Regions from separate parts of the Pseudoalteromonas sp. MT33b genome, predicted to be linked through region 2. Evidence: predicted binding sites of a transcription regulator. Region 2 holds the regulator's gene; the other holds the start of a gene.
What was found. Region 2 encodes MetJ, which represses methionine synthesis genes. Its sites were predicted from a motif close to TAGACGTCTAGACGTCTA; they were not measured.

Region 1 (8,906 bases), 520 kb from region 2:
CAGCGCTGTTGCTTGCTTAATTTGTTGCGTGCTTGGTACATCAAGCAGGCTTAGCTCTTCAAGTGAAGCGCCCCATTGCTTTGCCTCAAGTAATAACTGGCTAATATCACTGGTGAGAATTTCAGGTGCGTCGTGATTATTGCGACGCTCAAAGGTTTGCTTACTCCCTAAGCGATACACCACGCCCGGTTCAATACGCCCTGCGCGACCGGCTCGCTGCACCGCCGATGAGCGCGAAATATTTTGCGTTATAAGCTCTGTAACACCGGTTTTTAAATTAAAGCTGGCTGCACGGCGCTTACCACTGTCAATTACAATACGTATACCTTCGATGGTTAAACTGGTTTCAGCTACATTGGTGGTCAACACAACTTTACGCTTCCCTTTCGTTGCAGGGGCGATTGCAGCTTGTTGTTCTGCTTTGTTTTGTTCACCAAATAAAGTAAACACCTCGCACTGATCTGCAAGGTCGCTTAGTGCTTGCTGCACCCGTAATATTTCGCGCTGTCCGGGTAAAAAAACTAATGCGCTGCCAGCTTGCTCATTGAGCGCTTGTTTAATAATTGCGGGTATACCATCGAGCCATCGGCTTTCGTCTTTGAGTGGAATATACACTTCATCAATCGGGTAACTTCGCCCTTCAGAGGATATTATTGGGCAGTCAAAAAACTCACTGTACCGCTCACCGTCTAAGGTGGCCGACATCAGTAATATTGTTAAGTCGTCTCTCAATGCCGCTTGCGTTTCAAGGGCAAAGGCAAGCGCGGTATCTGCAGCAATTGAACGCTCATGAAACTCATCAAAAATAAGTAAATCAACGCCACTTAGCTCAGGATCGTTTTGCAGCATACGGGTCAGCATACCTTCGGTGACAATCTCAAGCCGAGTGGCGGGGCTCACTTTTGACTCCCCTCGAATACGCAAACCGACACTTTCACCGACTTTTTCGTTTTGTTGGCTCGCCAAATACTGGGCAATATTACGTGCAGCCAGACGTCTTGGCTCTAACATGACAATGTGTTTAAAGTGCCCTTCACGCATTAATGTGAGTGGCAGCCATGTTGATTTACCTGCGCCCGGTGGTGCTTGTAATAAGGCCATAGGGTTATTTTTTATTGTTGTTAGCAGGGATTGATAAATATCTTCAACTGGCAGCACGTCTGGCATCTCTTACTTTCTTTTTGCCCATTGTATCAAAAAACGATGAACAGCCTCTCATTGAATGAAAGAATTACAAGGTTTTCCTTAAAACCCAGTACAAATTGCAGGCATGTAACACTCTATGTCTAATCATAATAATAAAAACGATGTAATTCAGTTGGTTATATATAAACCATGAATGGCATAACGATTGCTTTTATTAAAGTGAATGTTTAACAAAGTAAGGAGATTATGATGAACAGCGATCGTTTAGAAGGCAATTGGAAAGAGTTAAAAGGTAAAGCACAACGTAAATGGGGTGAACTTACCGATGGCGATTTAGATAAAATTGAAGGTAGCCGTAAAGAGCTTGTTGGTAAAATCCAACAAAAATACGGCAAATCGAAAGAAGAAGCTGAGAGCGAAGTCAGTGACTTTGAAAATAGTCACTAATTTTGCACATAAAAAGACCCCCAGTAATTGGAATGTCCAACTATTGGGGGTCACTTCATTTTGGCGGTTTTTTATTACCTAAGCAGGTGAATGTGTTTCACTATCTAGCTCAGCAACGGTTTGGTTTTTACCGTGTGATTTAGCAAGGTATAAACACTTATCTGCCACACTTAAACAGTGATCAATGCTCTCGTTAGAAGCCCGCTGATGAAGCCCTATGCTCAGCGTCACTTTAAAATTATGAACCCCTTGTTGGAATGCATGTTGCGCCAATTGCTGGTGAATGTTTTCAGCTAATTGTCTTGCTCTACGCTCATGTCCTTGCGGGGTCACAATAAGGAACTCTTCTCCGCCCCAGCGAGCAACAATGTCTTCTTCGCCACTCACACTTTTGAGGATTGAAGCAATGAAAGTGAGCACATCATCACCAATTTGATGACCATAGGTGTCATTCACTTGTTTAAAGTTATCTACATCAATCAACAAAAAGACAGCCCCTTCGTTAAAACGCGCATCTTGCAAGCATTCAGTAGCATAACGGCGATTAAACAAATCGGTCATGGCATCAATACGGGCTAATTTTTGATTTATTTTTAGTTGCTCAATAAGCTCTCGACTGTACTTATTACGGTAATACTCGTAGAAACCACCAAGAATACAAAGAATCGAAAAACACAGCATGACACGGGTCGTAAAATAATGATTCGGATAGCTGTAATACCCAAGCTTATCGGTGAAGTAAAACAGCACTGAAATCACAATAGCCAGTATGATTAAGTCAAATGCGCCGCGTTTTAAACCTCGTATAAAAAAGGTAACAGGCGATACAATAAATAACCACAAAGGCCCAGTTCCATTATTACCACCCGACACAATCAAAAAGCACATCATCGAGTACAAGGCATAAAGCATTAACACAGCAATAGTTCGGTCGCGATTTTTAAGGACAAAGGGCGATACAAAAACAAAGCCGCCAATAACCAGTAAAAAACTGAGTGTTATGTAGCCATCTTGGTAGCTTGTAACCGACATTACAAAAGAAGTAATGGCACCAATAAATGCAAATACGCGTAAAAATAGCGCTTTATCTTTGTCACTTGCGCTGCTTGAATCAATCACACCTTTACCCTAATTACCTTGCTTTACACTAATAACTTTAACACAAATATTTAAATTTGAAGGATATTGGCCTCATTTCACATGCTAAATGCTGCTTAAAAGGAAGAAAGTATGATTTTAAAGCGCGTTTTAACGGAGATATAAATGCAATTTTCCTTAAATAAAAACAAAAAAGCACCGTAAGTTAAGTACTTACGGTGCTTTTGAATAGCACATTATTATTTTTTACTCTGGCTCATAACCTAAATTAGGCGATAACCAACGCTCTGCTTCTTCAAGCGTCATGTTGGTGCGCTTAGCGTAGTCTTCAACCTGATCTTTTTGAATCTGCGCCACAGCATAGTATTTAGAATCCGGGTGAGAAAAGTACCAACCAGACACCGCCGCTCCCGGCCACATTGCGTAAGAGCTCGTCAACTTCATACCTATGCGATTTTCAGTATCGAGTAGCTGCCAGATTTTCTTTTTCTCTGTGTGCTCAGGGCACGCAGGGTAACCCGGCGCAGGACGAATACCTTGGTAATTTTCGCGAATAAGCTCATCATTCGATAAGTTTTCATCGCTTGCATAGCCCCAATACTCTTTACGCACCTGCTCATGCAAATACTCCGCAAAAGCCTCAGCTAAACGGTCTGCAACGGCTTTAACCATAATTTTGTTATAGTCATCTTGTTTCGCATCGAAGGCATCAGCAAGGTCGTCTTCTTCAAGCCCTCCGGTTACGGCAAAGGCACCAAAGTAGTCGGGGACTCCTTTAGGTGCGATGTAATCCGCTAAACAATAATTCGCAAAATCGGTTTTTTCTGTTTGCTGGCGCAGATGGCACGAGGTTGTTAACACGTCTGTACGCGTTTCATCGGTGTAAATTTCAATGTCATCACCCACTCGGTTTGCCGGGAATAAACCAATCACGCCCAGTGGTTGTAGCGCACCTGACTGTTCTAAATCGTCGAGCATCGCATTGGCATCAGCAAATAAGCTTTGCGCTTGCTCACCCACAATTTCATCGTTAAGAATACGCGGATACTTCCCTGCGATTGACCATGTCATGAAATACGGTGTCCAATCGATGTACTGTCTTAACGTGGCAATCGACACATTTTTAAACTCTGTCACTCCGAGCTTTTTAGGCACGGGTGGGGTGTAGTTATCCCAGTCAAGTTGTGCGGCATTATCGCGAGCACGTTGAATGGTGACAGGCTTCGAGCGTGGTTTTTTACGCGATTGCTGTTCACGTACTTTTTCGTACTCCGCTTTGGTTTTTTCTAAAAACGCAGGTTTTAACTCTTTAGACAATAGGTTAGAGACCACACCAACAGCACGACTGGCATTATTTACATACACCACACCTTTATCGTACTGTGGCTCAATTTTCACTGCGGTATGGGCTTTCGAGGTAGTAGCACCCCCAATTAATAAGGGTAAGTCGAAACCACGACGAGTCATTTCTTTAGCAACATGCACCATTTCATCTAATGAGGGCGTAATAAGGCCTGATAAACCGATAATATCGGCTTTTTCGTCAATCGCGGTTTGTAGAATTTTTTCCGCAGGCACCATCACACCTAAATCGATCACGTCGTAGTTATTACATTGCAGTACTACGCCAACAATGTTTTTACCAATATCATGTACATCGCCTTTAACGGTCGCCATAACCACTTTACCGTTCGTGGCACCTTCTTCTTTTTCTGCTTCGATATAGGGGTCTAGGTAAGCCACTGCGCGTTTCATTACGCGCGCCGATTTAACCACCTGCGGTAAGAACATTTTACCTGCACCAAATAAATCACCCACCACATTCATGCCATCCATCAGCGGGCCTTCAATCACATGAATAGGCTTATCAGCTGCAGCTCGGCACTCTTCAGTGTCTTCGTCGATATACTCAGTAATGCCTTTTACAAGCGCATGTTCTAGGCGCTTTTCAACGGACCATGTACGCCACTCTAAATCTTCAACTCGCTCAGCTTGCGCCATCCCTGAGTATTTTGGAGCCAGCTCTACAAGGCGCTCACCCGCACCGGGGTCGGTATTCAGTATAACGTCTTCAACGGCTTTTCTAAGCTCAGCCGGAATATCGTCATACACAGCCAACTGGCCTGCATTCACAATCCCCATATCCATGCCCGCTTTAATGGCATGGTATAAAAATACTGAGTGGATCGCTTCACGTACGGGGTTGTTACCACGGAACGAGAACGACACGTTTGACACCCCGCCCGACACTTTACAGTACGGTAGGTTTTGCTTTATTCGGCGCGTGCCTTCAATAAATTCAACAGCATAGTTGTCGTGCTCTTCAATCCCGGTTGCTACTGCAAATATATTCGGGTCGAAGATAATGTCTTCTGGTGGAAAACCAATCTCGTCCACTAGAATACGGTAACTCCGCTCACAAATTTCAAATTTACGATCTGCGGTTTCTGCTTGTCCGTCGGTGTCAAACGCCATGACGACTGCAGCAGCACCAAAACGTTTAATTAACTTTGCCTGACGAATAAAAGGCTCTTCACCTTCTTTCAGTGAAATTGAGTTTACAATCGCCTTGCCTTGAATACATTTTAAGCCGGCTTCAATAACTTCCCATTTTGATGAGTCGATCATGATCGGTACTTTAGAAATATCTGGCTCAGAGGCAATCAAGTTCAGAAACTTCACCATCGCGGCTTTTGAATCCAACATGGCTTCATCCATGTTGATATCAATGATCTGTGCACCATTTTCGACTTGTTCACGGGCAACATTAAGAGCGGTTTCGTAATCTTCTTCCATGATCAATCGCTTGAACATGGCTGAACCGGTCACATTGGTACGTTCGCCGACGTTAGTAAATACTGCTATTTGTTGTGTCATTTCGGCTACCTTAGTTTAAGTTACACGCTTCAAGGCCCGATAAGCGCATACGCACTTCAAGCTCAGGCAATGGACGAGGCTTAACTCCTGCAAGGCCTTTGGCAAAGGCTTTAATGTGTGCAGGGGTTGTACCACAACAACCGCCCACGATATTAATGAATCCCGATTGTCCCCAATCAATAATTTCTTTCGCCATTTCAGGCGCTTCCAAGTCGTACTCGCCAAACTCATTAGGTAAGCCCGCATTAGGATGAGCCGAGGTAAAGGTTTCGCATACACGCGATAACTCTTCTACGTATTGACGTAACAAATCTGGCCCAAGCGCACAGTTTAAACCAATTGAAAGTGGTTTAATGTGACGGATTGAATTGTAAAAAGCTTCGGTTGTTTGCCCCGACAACGTTCGTCCTGAGGCGTCGGTAATGGTGCCAGAAATCATGACTGGCAAAGTTCGTCCTGCTTGTTCAAACGCTTCTTCTACAGCAAACGAAGCGGCTTTTGCGTTGAGCGTATCAAAGATAGTTTCGATTAAAATGATGTCTACCCCCCCCTCCATTAAGGCAAGGGTCGATTCAACATACGCATTTACCAATTTATCAAAGTTGATATTACGATACCCAGGGTCATTGACATCAGGTGAAATAGAACAGGTTTTTGAAGTTGGCCCTAAGACCCCTGCAACATAGCGCGGTTTTGCAGGTGTTTTTGCTGTAAATTCGTCACACGCTGCACGCGCAAGCTTGGCCGACTCAAGGTTTATTTCACGGCTTAAGTTTGCCATGTCATAATCTTCCATCGAAATAGTGGTGGCATTAAACGTATTGGTTTCGATAATGTCGGCACCTGCATTAAGGTATGCGCGGTGAATATCAGCAATAATCTTTGGCTGAGTAAGGCTTAATAAATCATTATTGCCTTTAATAAGGACATGCCAGTCTTTAAAACGCTCACCGCGATAGTCTTGTTCTTCTAATTTATGTTCTTGGATCATGGTGCCCATCGCGCCATCGAGGATCAAAATTCGCTGCTTGAGCGCCTCGGTTAATTGTTCGCGTTTATTCACTGCATTACTCGGCATAGTTGTTAGTCCTTACGTCTTGGCTAACTAGGTTAATATCATACGGTGTTGTTTGGTACACGTAGTAGTTTAACCAATTCGAAAACAATAAAAAGGCGTGACTTTGCCATGTTTTCGACGGTTCGTTATCTGGGTTATCGTCAGGGAAATAGTTTTCTGGTTTTGGCGCATCGTCTGACTTTTCGCAGTCGCGTAAATATTCCCCTTTTAATGTATGCGCATCATACTCAGGATGGCCCGTTATATATACTTGGCTGCCTGATTTATTCTTAATTAAATACGCCCCAACACGCTCAGACCCTGCTAATACTACTAAATCATCACAGCTGTTAATTTTTTCAATATCAATGTGGCCATAGCGCGAGTGCGGAACTAAAAAGGTATCATCAAAACCGCGCGTTAACGCGGCATGCTCAAAATAACTTTTGTGCGTAAACACGCCACTGAGCTTATTAGGCATTAACTCTCGTTTTAAACCATAGTGATGATAAAGCCCTGCGTGAGCCGCCCAACATGAAAATAATGTTGACGTAACGTGGTGCTCAGCCCAGTCTAAAATCACTTTTAGCTCATCCCAGTAAGCAACGTCGTCATACTCTAAATGTGCAAGCGGCGCGCCTGTGATGATCATGGCATCGTAGTTATTGTCTTTTACTTCAGAAAAGTAACGATAAAACGTATCGAGGTGTTGCTCTGAGGTACTGCTACTTCGGTGGGTGTCTAAACGCAGCAGCTCAACATTCACTTGCAACGGTGAATTAGCCAACAACCGAATAAACTGCACTTCGGTTTCCACTTTATTCGGCATTAAGTTTAAGATGGCCAAACGCATTGGACGAATTTCTTGCGTTTTCGCACGACTTTTAGGCATTACAAATACGTTCTCTTGACGTAATTTTACAATTGCGGGCAATTCATCTTTGACTGTAATGGGCATAGTGGGCTCCGAGCATACTTATTAGACTGCTAATTATGAACGGATAGTTAGAAATTTCAACCTCTAGATGTTTAGATGTCCAAATGATTTTTTTATTTGTGCTAAAGCAACCTCTTAGGAAGCCAGTTTCGTTGATGCGCAGGCCCTTAAATTGCCAAAAGCAGTGCCTCTACGAATGACGGTTGTGTTTAATCACGATAAAAGAGCAAGCATCTCAAAAAGTGGCTTGTTACTGTGTTTAAGCCAACACCGCTGTAAAAATGAGTTTTAAGCCTTTGTGCAATGCTTACAAGGCGCTTACTCTGCATTTATGCTCCTTAAATGCGTGCGCTATTTTTGCAAAGCAGTACCATGATATTAAGCCCCTGATAAACGCTGAATTCTGTATTTTGAGGTGGTTTGGGTATACAATAGTGGCTGTTAATTTTTCTTATAAATTGAAGGCTCTTTTCATGGTGTTACCAGATAAGTTTATATTCTCGATGAGTCGAGTTTCTAAAGTTGTGCCGCCTAAGCGCACTATCTTAAAAGATATCTCTTTACACTTTTTCCCGGGCGCAAAAATTGGTGTGCTTGGTCTAAATGGCGCAGGTAAATCGACGTTACTTCGTATTATGGCAGGTGTTGACCAAGACTTTGAAGGTGAAGCTCGTCCACAACCTGGCACAAAAATAGGTTACTTACCGCAAGAGCCTGTTTTAGACGAAAACAAAACAGTACGCGAAACCGTTGAAGAAGCCGTAAGCGAAGTTAAAAATGCGCTAAACCGTCTTGATGAAGTATACAACGAGTATGCTATGGAAGATGCTGACTTTGATGCACTTGCAAAAGAGCAAGGCGAGCTTGAAGCAATTATCCAAGCACACGACGGTCACAATATCGATAACGTATTAGAGCGCGCAGCAGATGCTCTTCGTTTACCACCGTGGGATGCTAAAATTGAACACCTTTCGGGTGGTGAACGTCGCCGTGTTGCCATCTGTCGTTTACTGCTTGAAAAACCAGACATGCTGATTCTTGACGAACCAACCAACCACTTAGACGCAGAGTCTGTGGCATGGTTAGAGCGTTTCTTACACGACTACGAAGGTACTGTGGTCGCTGTAACCCACGACCGTTACTTCTTAGATAACGTTGCTGGGTGGATTTTAGAACTTGACCGTGGTGAAGGTATTCCGTGGGAAGGTAACTACTCATCATGGCTTGAGCAAAAAGATTTACGTTTACAACAAGAACAAAAATCTGAAAAAGCTCGTCAAAAGTCAATTGCACAAGAACTTGAATGGGTTCGTTCAAACCCGAAAGGCCGTCAAGCTAAGTCTA
Region 2 (8,906 bases):
GCTTTTTTGCCGGGGCTTGTTTTTTATTATTTCGATTTGATGGTTTTTTATTTATGTAATCGTGTTGTGCCATGACTTTTTTATTGGCCTTTAAATCATATCTATTGGATCAACGTCTAAGCTCCAACGCACCTTTTGCGCTAATTTACTGGTGCTTATATAGTCAACCATTTGCGCTAAATATTGGTGTAAGTGGGAGCGCTCCAGCGCTTGAATATGTAACTGAAACCGATATTTACCTGCTACACGCTCCAATGGCGCAGGGATCGGTCCGAGCAATTGTATACCAGATATGTTCTGGACAGGAACCAAATCAGTTAAAAAATCCATGACTTGATTTATGTTATGTCCTTCGGCACGCACAATTGCCATGTTTGTTATGGGGGGGAGCTGAGCATCTTCTCGTTCTGCAAGGGCATAGCGCGCAAAATCTTGATAGCCATTATTCACTAAATCTTGCAATAGTGGGTGCTCAGGAAAGTGAGTTTGTAACAGTACTTGTCCCGGTTCACCACTGCGTCCTGCACGGCCTGCAACCTGAGTGACAAGCTGTGCTAAATGTTCTGTAGCGCGAAAATCACACGAGTACAAACCACTATCAACATCTAAAATAAGCACTAAACTGACATCGGCAAAATGATGGCCTTTCGCAAGCATTTGCGTGCCCACCAAAATACGCGCCCCCCCTTGATTTATGTCGTCGAGGGCTTTTTCTAAGCTGCCTTTACGACGAGTTGAATCTCGGTCAATGCGGCTAATGGGTATATCAGGGAAAGTTTCTGCTAAAAACTCTTCAATTTGTTCCGTGCCTTTACCATTAGGAAAAATCTGTGTGCTGCCACAATCGGGGCATTGATGGGGCACTGCATGCTGCTCGGAGCAATGATGGCAGATCATTTGTCCAATTGCTTTGTGGAATGTGGCACTGGTACTGCAACGTGAGCACTCACTTAACCAGCCACACTCATGACATATGAGTGTGGGAGAAAAGCCGCGTCGATTTAAAAACACCATGACTTGCTTGCCGCGCTCAAGATGTTGACGCATATAGGCCAAACTTGCATGGGCAATACCGGCTTGTTCGGGTTGGCCTTTCATATCCATTAAGTGAAATTGGTTATCAGTGCTGGTTTGCGCACGCTCCGTTAAGCTCAATAGTTGGTACTTGTTATTTATTGCTTTATGTAACGTTTCGAGAGCGGGAGTTGCGCTACCTAGTATCAAGGGTATTTGCTGTTGATAAGCTCTGTAGGCTGCTAAATCGCGAGCATGATAACGCAGCGTATCTTGTTGCTTAAACGAGCTGTCGTGCTCTTCATCAACAATGATCATACCAAGTGATAAAAAAGGTAAGAAAATACTCGAACGGGTGCCGATAACAATGGCGCAGCTGCCTTTTTCGCAGAAACGCCATGTTTGCAAGCGCTCGTTGTCGGTTAATGCTGAATGCCAAAGCATAATAGGGGTATCGGGAAAGCGACGGCGAAAACGATTAACGGTTTGTGGTGTTAGCCCAATTTCGGGCACTAACACCAGTGCTTGCTGGCCTTTTTTTAGAACCTCTTCAAGGCACTGTAAATACACTTCTGTTTTACCACTGCCGGTAACGCCTTCAAGTAAAAAACAGGTGAACCCACTTGCTTGATTAATCGTTGTGCATGCAACGGCTTGTTCTTTGTTTAGGGTTGGTTTACTGCCAATTGTTGGGGCGCGTTGCTGCCATTGGTTATCATGTTCGATAAACTGTTTAATGAGTTCTTTTTCGAGCAAGCTATCAATGGTTTTTTTATTAAAGCCGAGTGCTTTTAATTCGGTTAAAGATGACTTGCCTGACTGCGCTAGCTGCTTCAGCAAATTAAGTTGTGTTTTTGCTTTGAGTGAAGGTAATTTTGCACCTTTGTCGGTGAGTTCAACCATATTTATACTGGTTTTGTCTGGGCATTCACCTTGGCGTAGTGCCGCTGGAAGCGCTGTATGAATTGTTTCACCAAGTGGGTAGCAGTAATAGCGAGCAGTAAATTTTAGCAGTGCTAAGTGTTGCTCAGATAAAATAGGGGCATCGTCTATAACATCAATAATGGCTTTAATTTTATCTTCGGGTACATCGGTACTGGTTTTGATTGCCAGTACGACTGCTATCTTTTTTTGAGAGCCAAAAGGCACACGCACACGCATGCCTACTCGCAGCTCAGGGCTATGTAGCAGCTGCTCAACTTTATAATCGAAGGTACGCTGTAAAGGGACTTTTATGGCAACTTCTACAAAGTGCATAACAACTCAACTGAATTAAGAATAGAAAAAATAGCGTGTGTTGCTAATGTACTAAAATTAGTGCTAAAAACCTACCAACAAATACTGAACGTTTGATGACTTGTTTATTTTTTTAGCTAAAGATGAATTTAAAGCTTGTCGAGAGGCTGCTTGAGCTATAAAATACGCGACCTATTAATTGTATTAACGACGTATGGTGCCAGACTTCGGGTTTGGAGAGCGATGCGGCCTTAACTAGAGGTTCCTATGAAAGAAGGTATTCACCCTAAGTACGAAGCTATCACTGCAACTTGTTCATGTGGTAACAAATTCGAAACTAGCTCTACTTTATGTAAAGACATCCACTTAGACGTATGTTCTGAGTGTCACCCGTTTTACACTGGTAAGCAAAAGATTTTAGACACTGGCGGCCGTGTTGATCGTTTCAACAAGCGCTTCGGTGCACTTAGCAGCAAGAAGTAATATCTGCTGTTTAGTTGAAAGAAGCACCCTTTGGGTGCTTTTTTTATGCCTGAAATTCAGACCCATTCTTTTTTATATCCCATGCCTACACGCTTTATGTGCATAACTATTTCTGCTTGTTATGCCCAATATATCGCTAATAATGCAGACAAATAGTGATCCCTTCGCTATATTTTGAATGATATAAATGATTCCAAAAGTTGTAAAAAGTAACAATTTATATGAACTTCACCTATAAATGCTGTTAAGTTCGTTAAAGTTGCTCATTTTGCTAAGTTTCGGTTATTTGCTGTGTTCGTGCCTATAAAATACAAAAACAGGTGCTTAAATGGCCACAAATAGATGAATTTTTATCTGTTGTGAATTAAAACTATGTGCAGAAATTGTTGGGAAATCCTTTAAAATTAAGCGATATAGCATATAACAGGATAGACCTGATAATACTTGGAATTTTTATATATTACAGGTATCGTACAGATGCAAGCCCTCTCACTTTTTAACTTATTGCAGGATACTATCGCGTTATGTCAGATTTTCGTGAACAAGCATTACATTACCACGCTCACCCCGTTCCAGGTAAAATTAGTGTAGAACTAACTAAACCAGCAGAAACGGTTAATGATCTCGCTCTAGCATATAGTCCAGGTGTCGCAGAGCCCGTCCGTGAGATAGCAGCCGATCCAGCAAATGCCTATAAATACACCGGCAAAGGTAATATGGTTGCGGTTATTTCAAACGGTACCGCAATTTTAGGCTTAGGCAATTTAGGTCCGCTTGCATCAAAACCTGTGATGGAAGGTAAAGCACTTTTATTTAAACGCTTTGCAGGTTTAGACTCGATAGATATCGAAGTAAAACACCGCACGACAGAAGACTTCATTAATACTGTTGCAAATATTGCCGATACGTTTGGTGGTATCAACCTAGAAGATATTAAAGCGCCAGAGTGTTTCGAAATTGAAAAAGCGCTTATTGAGCGTTGTAGCATCCCTGTTTTCCACGATGACCAACATGGTACTGCAATCGTAACAGCAGCAGGCATGCTAAATGCGCTTGAAGTACAGGGTAAAGATATCGAAGACGCGATTATCGTGTGTTTAGGTGCCGGTGCAGCAGCGGTTGCATGTATGGAACTACTTATTAAATGTGGTGCATTGCGTGAGCACATTTATATGCTTGACCGCAAAGGCGTGATCCATACACGTCGAGATGACTTAAACGAGTATAAATTGCTATTTGCTAACAATACCGATAAGCGCACTTTGCAAGATGTGATAGCCGATGCTGATGTATTTGTTGGTGTATCTGGCCCTAACTTATTAACCGCTGAAGATTTAAAACTGATGGCAGATAAGCCGGTGGTTTTTGCATGTTCAAACCCTGATCCAGAAATCGCGCCAGCTGTTGCACACGGTGCACGTAATGATTTAATTATGGCAACAGGGCGTTCTGATTACCCTAATCAGGTTAATAATGTATTGTGTTTCCCATTCATTTTCCGCGGTGCGCTTGATGTGCGTGCGACATCAATCAATGATGAAATGAAAATTGCAGCGGTGCATGCTATTCGTAGTATTGCGAAAGAGCCTGTGCCTAACGAAGTGCTTAAGGCGTCGGGTGTTGATTCACTTGAGTTTGGTGCTGAGTACATTATTCCAAAACCAATGGACCCACGCTTATTACCACGTATTGCACGTGCTGTTGCAGAAGCAGCCGTTGAGTCTGGTGTGGCGCAAATTGACATGCCAGAAAACTACATGCGTTAAATAATTAGGTACCTATTCGTTTGATTAAGCGGGTAGGTATAACTAACTGCAAATAAAAAACTCAGCCAAGGCTGAGTTTTTTTATGTCTGAGAAATCGGCTACGATCCGGTGGCCGAAATATTTACTCTGAATCAAGTACGGGGATATCTAACCCCATTTCTTGCATAATTCTTTTTACTTCTTCAGGTACTTTTTCAGGGTTATCTTTACGAAGGTCGTCATCATTCGGTAATGGTTGACCTGTAAAAGCGTGTAAAAAGGCTTCGCACAGTAGCTCACTGTTAGTGGCATGACGAAGATTATTAATCTGACGACGCGTGCGCTCATCAGTTAATACTTTTAATACGTTCAGCGGAATTGATACGGTAATTTTTTTTACTTGCTCTGATTTTTTACCGTGTTCTGCATATGGGTGAATGTATTCACCGTTCCATTTAGCCATAAGTTGTTTCGTTGCCTCGGTTGTCAGTTGTTTACGCCTTATCCACAGCGCAAGATGCGGAAATTCTATCGCTTTAAAAAAGATAGTCAAATACTAGTTATTTAGCCATCTAGTCGTGTAAATGTATAAACTTCTATGTAATGGCGATAAATGCTTTGACTTCTCATATTTGATCATCTAACCTTTTAGACGTCTAAACATCCAATTCTAAGTAGGTGATGAAATGAGTGAAAAAAATAAAGCGACGATTGCTGTTCGTCATGGCATTGAAGCCGATAAACACCACGGTGCAGTCGTTCCACCAATTTACTTATCAACCACTTATTCGTTCGCTGATTTTGATACTAAGCGCCAATATGACTATGGCCGCAGTGGTAACCCTAACCGTGATATTTTAGCCGAAACACTCGCTGAACTAGAGGGCGGAGCTAAAGGCATTATTACTGCGACAGGCATGGCGGCTGTTCACTTAACGACACAGCTTTTGAATAGCGATGATACCTTGGTTATTCCACATGACTGTTACGGCGGTAGCTATCGTTTATTTACCTCATTAGAGAAGCGCGGTTTACTGAAACTAAAAGTGCTTGATTTAACAAAAGCTGAAAATCACCAAGAAATCTTAGCGATAAAACCTAAACTGATCTGGATTGAAACACCCAGTAACCCCATTTTACGCCTAACAGATATTAAAGCGATTACCGCCATTGCTAAACAATCCGGTGCACTTGTTGCGGCTGATAACACGTTTTTATCGCCGGCCTTGCAAAACCCGATTGAGTTTGGTGTTGATATAGTCGTGCATTCAACGACTAAATACATTAACGGTCACTCTGATGTGGTTGGCGGTGCTGTTATTGCAGCAACGCAAGAGTTGGGTGATGAACTGGCTTGGTGGGCAAATAATATTGGTATTACGGGTGCACCGTTTGATAGTTATCTTACTCTGCGTGGTTTACGCACTTTAAATGTGCGTTTAAAACAGCACCAAGAGAATGCGTTTGCAATTGCAGAATATTTAGAAGATTCACCGTTTGTGAGCCAAGTATATTATCCCGGTCTCGCTTCTCATCCTCAGCATGCGCTCGCTAAAGCACAGCAACGCGGTTTTGGTGGCATGGTGAGTTTTGATATTAAAGGCGACATTAATGATGCTGCGGCTTTTCTAACAGGCCTTAAAGAGTTTAGCTTAGCCGAATCATTGGGGGGCGTTGAGAGTTTAATTTGTCACCCTGCGACCATGACTCATGCTGGAATGGAGGCAAAAGCTCGCTTAGAAGCAGGGGTGGGTGATACGTTAATTCGTATCTCTGTTGGCATTGAGGATGTAAAAGATTTAATTGCCGATTTAGACCGTGTTTTCAATTTAGTTAAACCAGGTCAGGGGCAGCAAGCCACTCAGAGCAACGCGAAGCAAACGCACACGCAAGCCAATACGCAACAAAGCAGCACTTTTAAGTTAACGCCAGCACATACGGCATTGTGGTAGAAAAATGGTAAATATTGTTCATAAATTTGGTGGCTCAAGCTTAAGCTCTGCAGAGCGTTATCATGCTGTGGCAAATATTGTTTTAGCAAATACGCAGCAAGGTGATTGTGTGGTGGTGTCTGCATCGGGCAAAACAACCGACACCTTGGTAAAACTTTGGCAAAGTTATCAACAGCAAGATAACCAAGCGGTTAGTGATATTTTATTGCTGATTGATAATAATCAGCGCGCCTTAATAGAGCAGCTGTTAGTAGCAAAAAACAAGCAGCAGGCATTGGCACAATTAAAAGATGAGCTGGCGCTATTAAATATACTTATTGCTAAACAGCAACTACAAGAAGCCGTGTTGCTAGCACATGGAGAAGTATGGTCTGCGCGTTTATTAGCGGGCTATCTAAATCAGCTGGGTGTGGCAGCACAGGATGTGGATGCACGGCAGTTATTTACATTAAATGATGGCCAACTATTGCATCAAAAGAATCAACAGCAATGCACCGATGCGATCAGTAAAGTAAAGATCAATGTGGTGACAGGCTTTATCGCTGCAGATTGTCAGGGTAAGACGGTAACACTGGGTCGTAATGGCAGTGACTACAGTGCGACCTTGTTAGCAAGCTATACCTTTGCCAAGCAAGTGTCTATTTGGACTGATACCCAAGGTGTATTCAGTACAGACCCTCGTAAGGTGAAAAACGCCGTTAAATACGCAAAAGTGTGCCGAGAGCAAGCTAATTTATTGGCTCGCTTAGGTAACCCTGTTTTACATGCAAAAACCTTATCACCGCTTAAAGACAGCGACATTAAACTTGTTGTAAGAAGTAGCTTTGATTGTGATGCCAGCCCAACTGAGGTTGTAAAAGAAGGGTATAGCAAGGCGAAGCGTTTTATTACGACCTTAGATAATATCGATTTACTGCGTGTTGATACGCTAAGCACAGGTGAAGTGGGGGAGCTGAGTCAGCTAATTCAGCACAGTTTGCATCATTTTGTGAAAGAAGGTGATACCTATTTGCTGGTACCAGGGCACAGTACTCATCAAGTGGTGAGTCACCTTGCTGGGCGGGCTAATATTGTTGAATCTAATTTAAGCGGCTGCGCGGTTGTGGCACCAAGTAGCGATGTGAGCCAGTTAGCTGAACAAGCAATTTCGCTCCTTAAAGAGCAAAGTATTCATCCACGCTTTGTACAACAAGATCAGCAGTATGTGTTGCTACTAAACGATCAAGCTATAGACAGCGATGTACTGACCCTGTTGCATGATAAATTGGTCAACAAGGGTCAAGAACTGGCTATTATCGTGGCTGGGCTGGGTAATGTTGGTGAAGTCTTTCTATCACAGTTACAGGCTCAGTTTGTTAGGTTATCAGCTCATTACCAGATTAAAGTCGTGGCATTATTACGCTCAAAACAAATGCTATTTAGTGCCAGTGGCTTGAACACAGAAACGTGGCAAGCGCAGTGGCAAAGTGAAGCCCAACACTACGATAAAGAAACACTGCTAACACGTATTAGCGAACTTGATTACGAACACAAAGTGGTGATTGATATCACCGCCAGTGAAGCGTTTAGCCAATTATACCCAGCACTCGTTGAGCTTAATTGTCATTTAATTAGTGCCAATAAATATGCAGGCACAGCGGCAAATGATTGGTATCAAACATTGCGCTCTAATTTAGCTGAGCGTAATTTGTTGTGGCGTTATAACACCAGTGTAGGGGCCGGCTTACCAATTAACTTTGCATTGGCAGACTTACAAAATAGTGGTGATAGTATTCATCGTATAGAAGGGGTTTTTTCGGGGACGCTGTCGTGGTTGTGCAGTTGCTATGATGGTAACGTTCCGTTTACTGAACTTGTGCTACAAGCGCAGCAAATGGGCTACACCGAACCTGACCCGCGTGAAGATTTATCTGGCCGAGATATGCAGCGCAAGTTACTTATTTTAGCCCGCGATTTAGGGTTAGATTTAGAGCTTGATGACATTGCATTAACGCCATTGATGCCTGAAGAACTGGCAACAGGAAGTTGGCAAGACTTCCTTGCGAACAGGCATTTGCTTGATGCATTCATCGAAGAAAAGGCTGCCATTGCACAGGCCGAAAATAAAGTTGTTCGCTACACCGGTGCAATTACGCTCGTTGATGGTAAAGCGAAAGCAGCCGTTGGCTTAGTGAATGTTGCACACGATGATGTATTAGCTAGCTTAAAGCCGGGTGATAATATTTTTGTGATTAATTCGCAGTGGTACACAGACAACGCGCTCGTCATTCAAGGCCCTGGTGCAGGAAAAGAAGTGACTGCTGCGGGAGTTCATTCAGACCTTTACTGGTTAGTGAATAACTTAAAATAATTTTGCTGATCTTAGTTTAAATAGCTAAGCAAAAAGCGCCCAATGGGCGCTTTTTTATTAGTCTAATAAAGGTGTTAAAGACTGTTTAGAACAGCTCTTCCTCTGTAGAAAGTGACTCTTCAAAC

Region 1: a site for MetJ is predicted at 7,648-7,665, ahead of metA (homoserine O-succinyltransferase). Genes of this name have one in related genera too.

Annotation. Positions count from the first base shown of each region.
Region 1 is NZ_CP059831.1:2,588,248-2,597,153, forward strand. It holds gene hrpB (ATP-dependent helicase HrpB) at 1-1,158, opposite strand, end outside; gene H3302_RS11745 (CsbD family protein) at 1,396-1,593, shown strand; gene H3302_RS11750 (GGDEF domain-containing protein) at 1,672-2,712, opposite strand; gene metH (methionine synthase) at 2,938-5,568, opposite strand; gene H3302_RS11760 (homocysteine S-methyltransferase family protein) at 5,579-6,646, opposite strand; gene metA (homoserine O-succinyltransferase) at 6,636-7,583, opposite strand; gene ettA (energy-dependent translational throttle protein EttA) at 8,036-8,906, shown strand, end outside.
Region 2 is NZ_CP059831.1:3,110,419-3,119,324, reverse strand. It holds gene H3302_RS14090 (SPOR domain-containing protein) at 1-73, opposite strand, end outside; gene priA (primosomal protein N') at 91-2,271, opposite strand; gene rpmE (50S ribosomal protein L31) at 2,518-2,733, shown strand; gene H3302_RS14075 (malic enzyme-like NAD(P)-binding protein) at 3,258-4,499, shown strand; gene metJ (met regulon transcriptional regulator MetJ) at 4,622-4,942, opposite strand; gene metB (cystathionine gamma-synthase) at 5,166-6,431, shown strand; gene metL (bifunctional aspartate kinase/homoserine dehydrogenase II) at 6,436-8,781, shown strand; gene H3302_RS14055 (penicillin-binding protein 1A) at 8,867-8,906, opposite strand, start outside.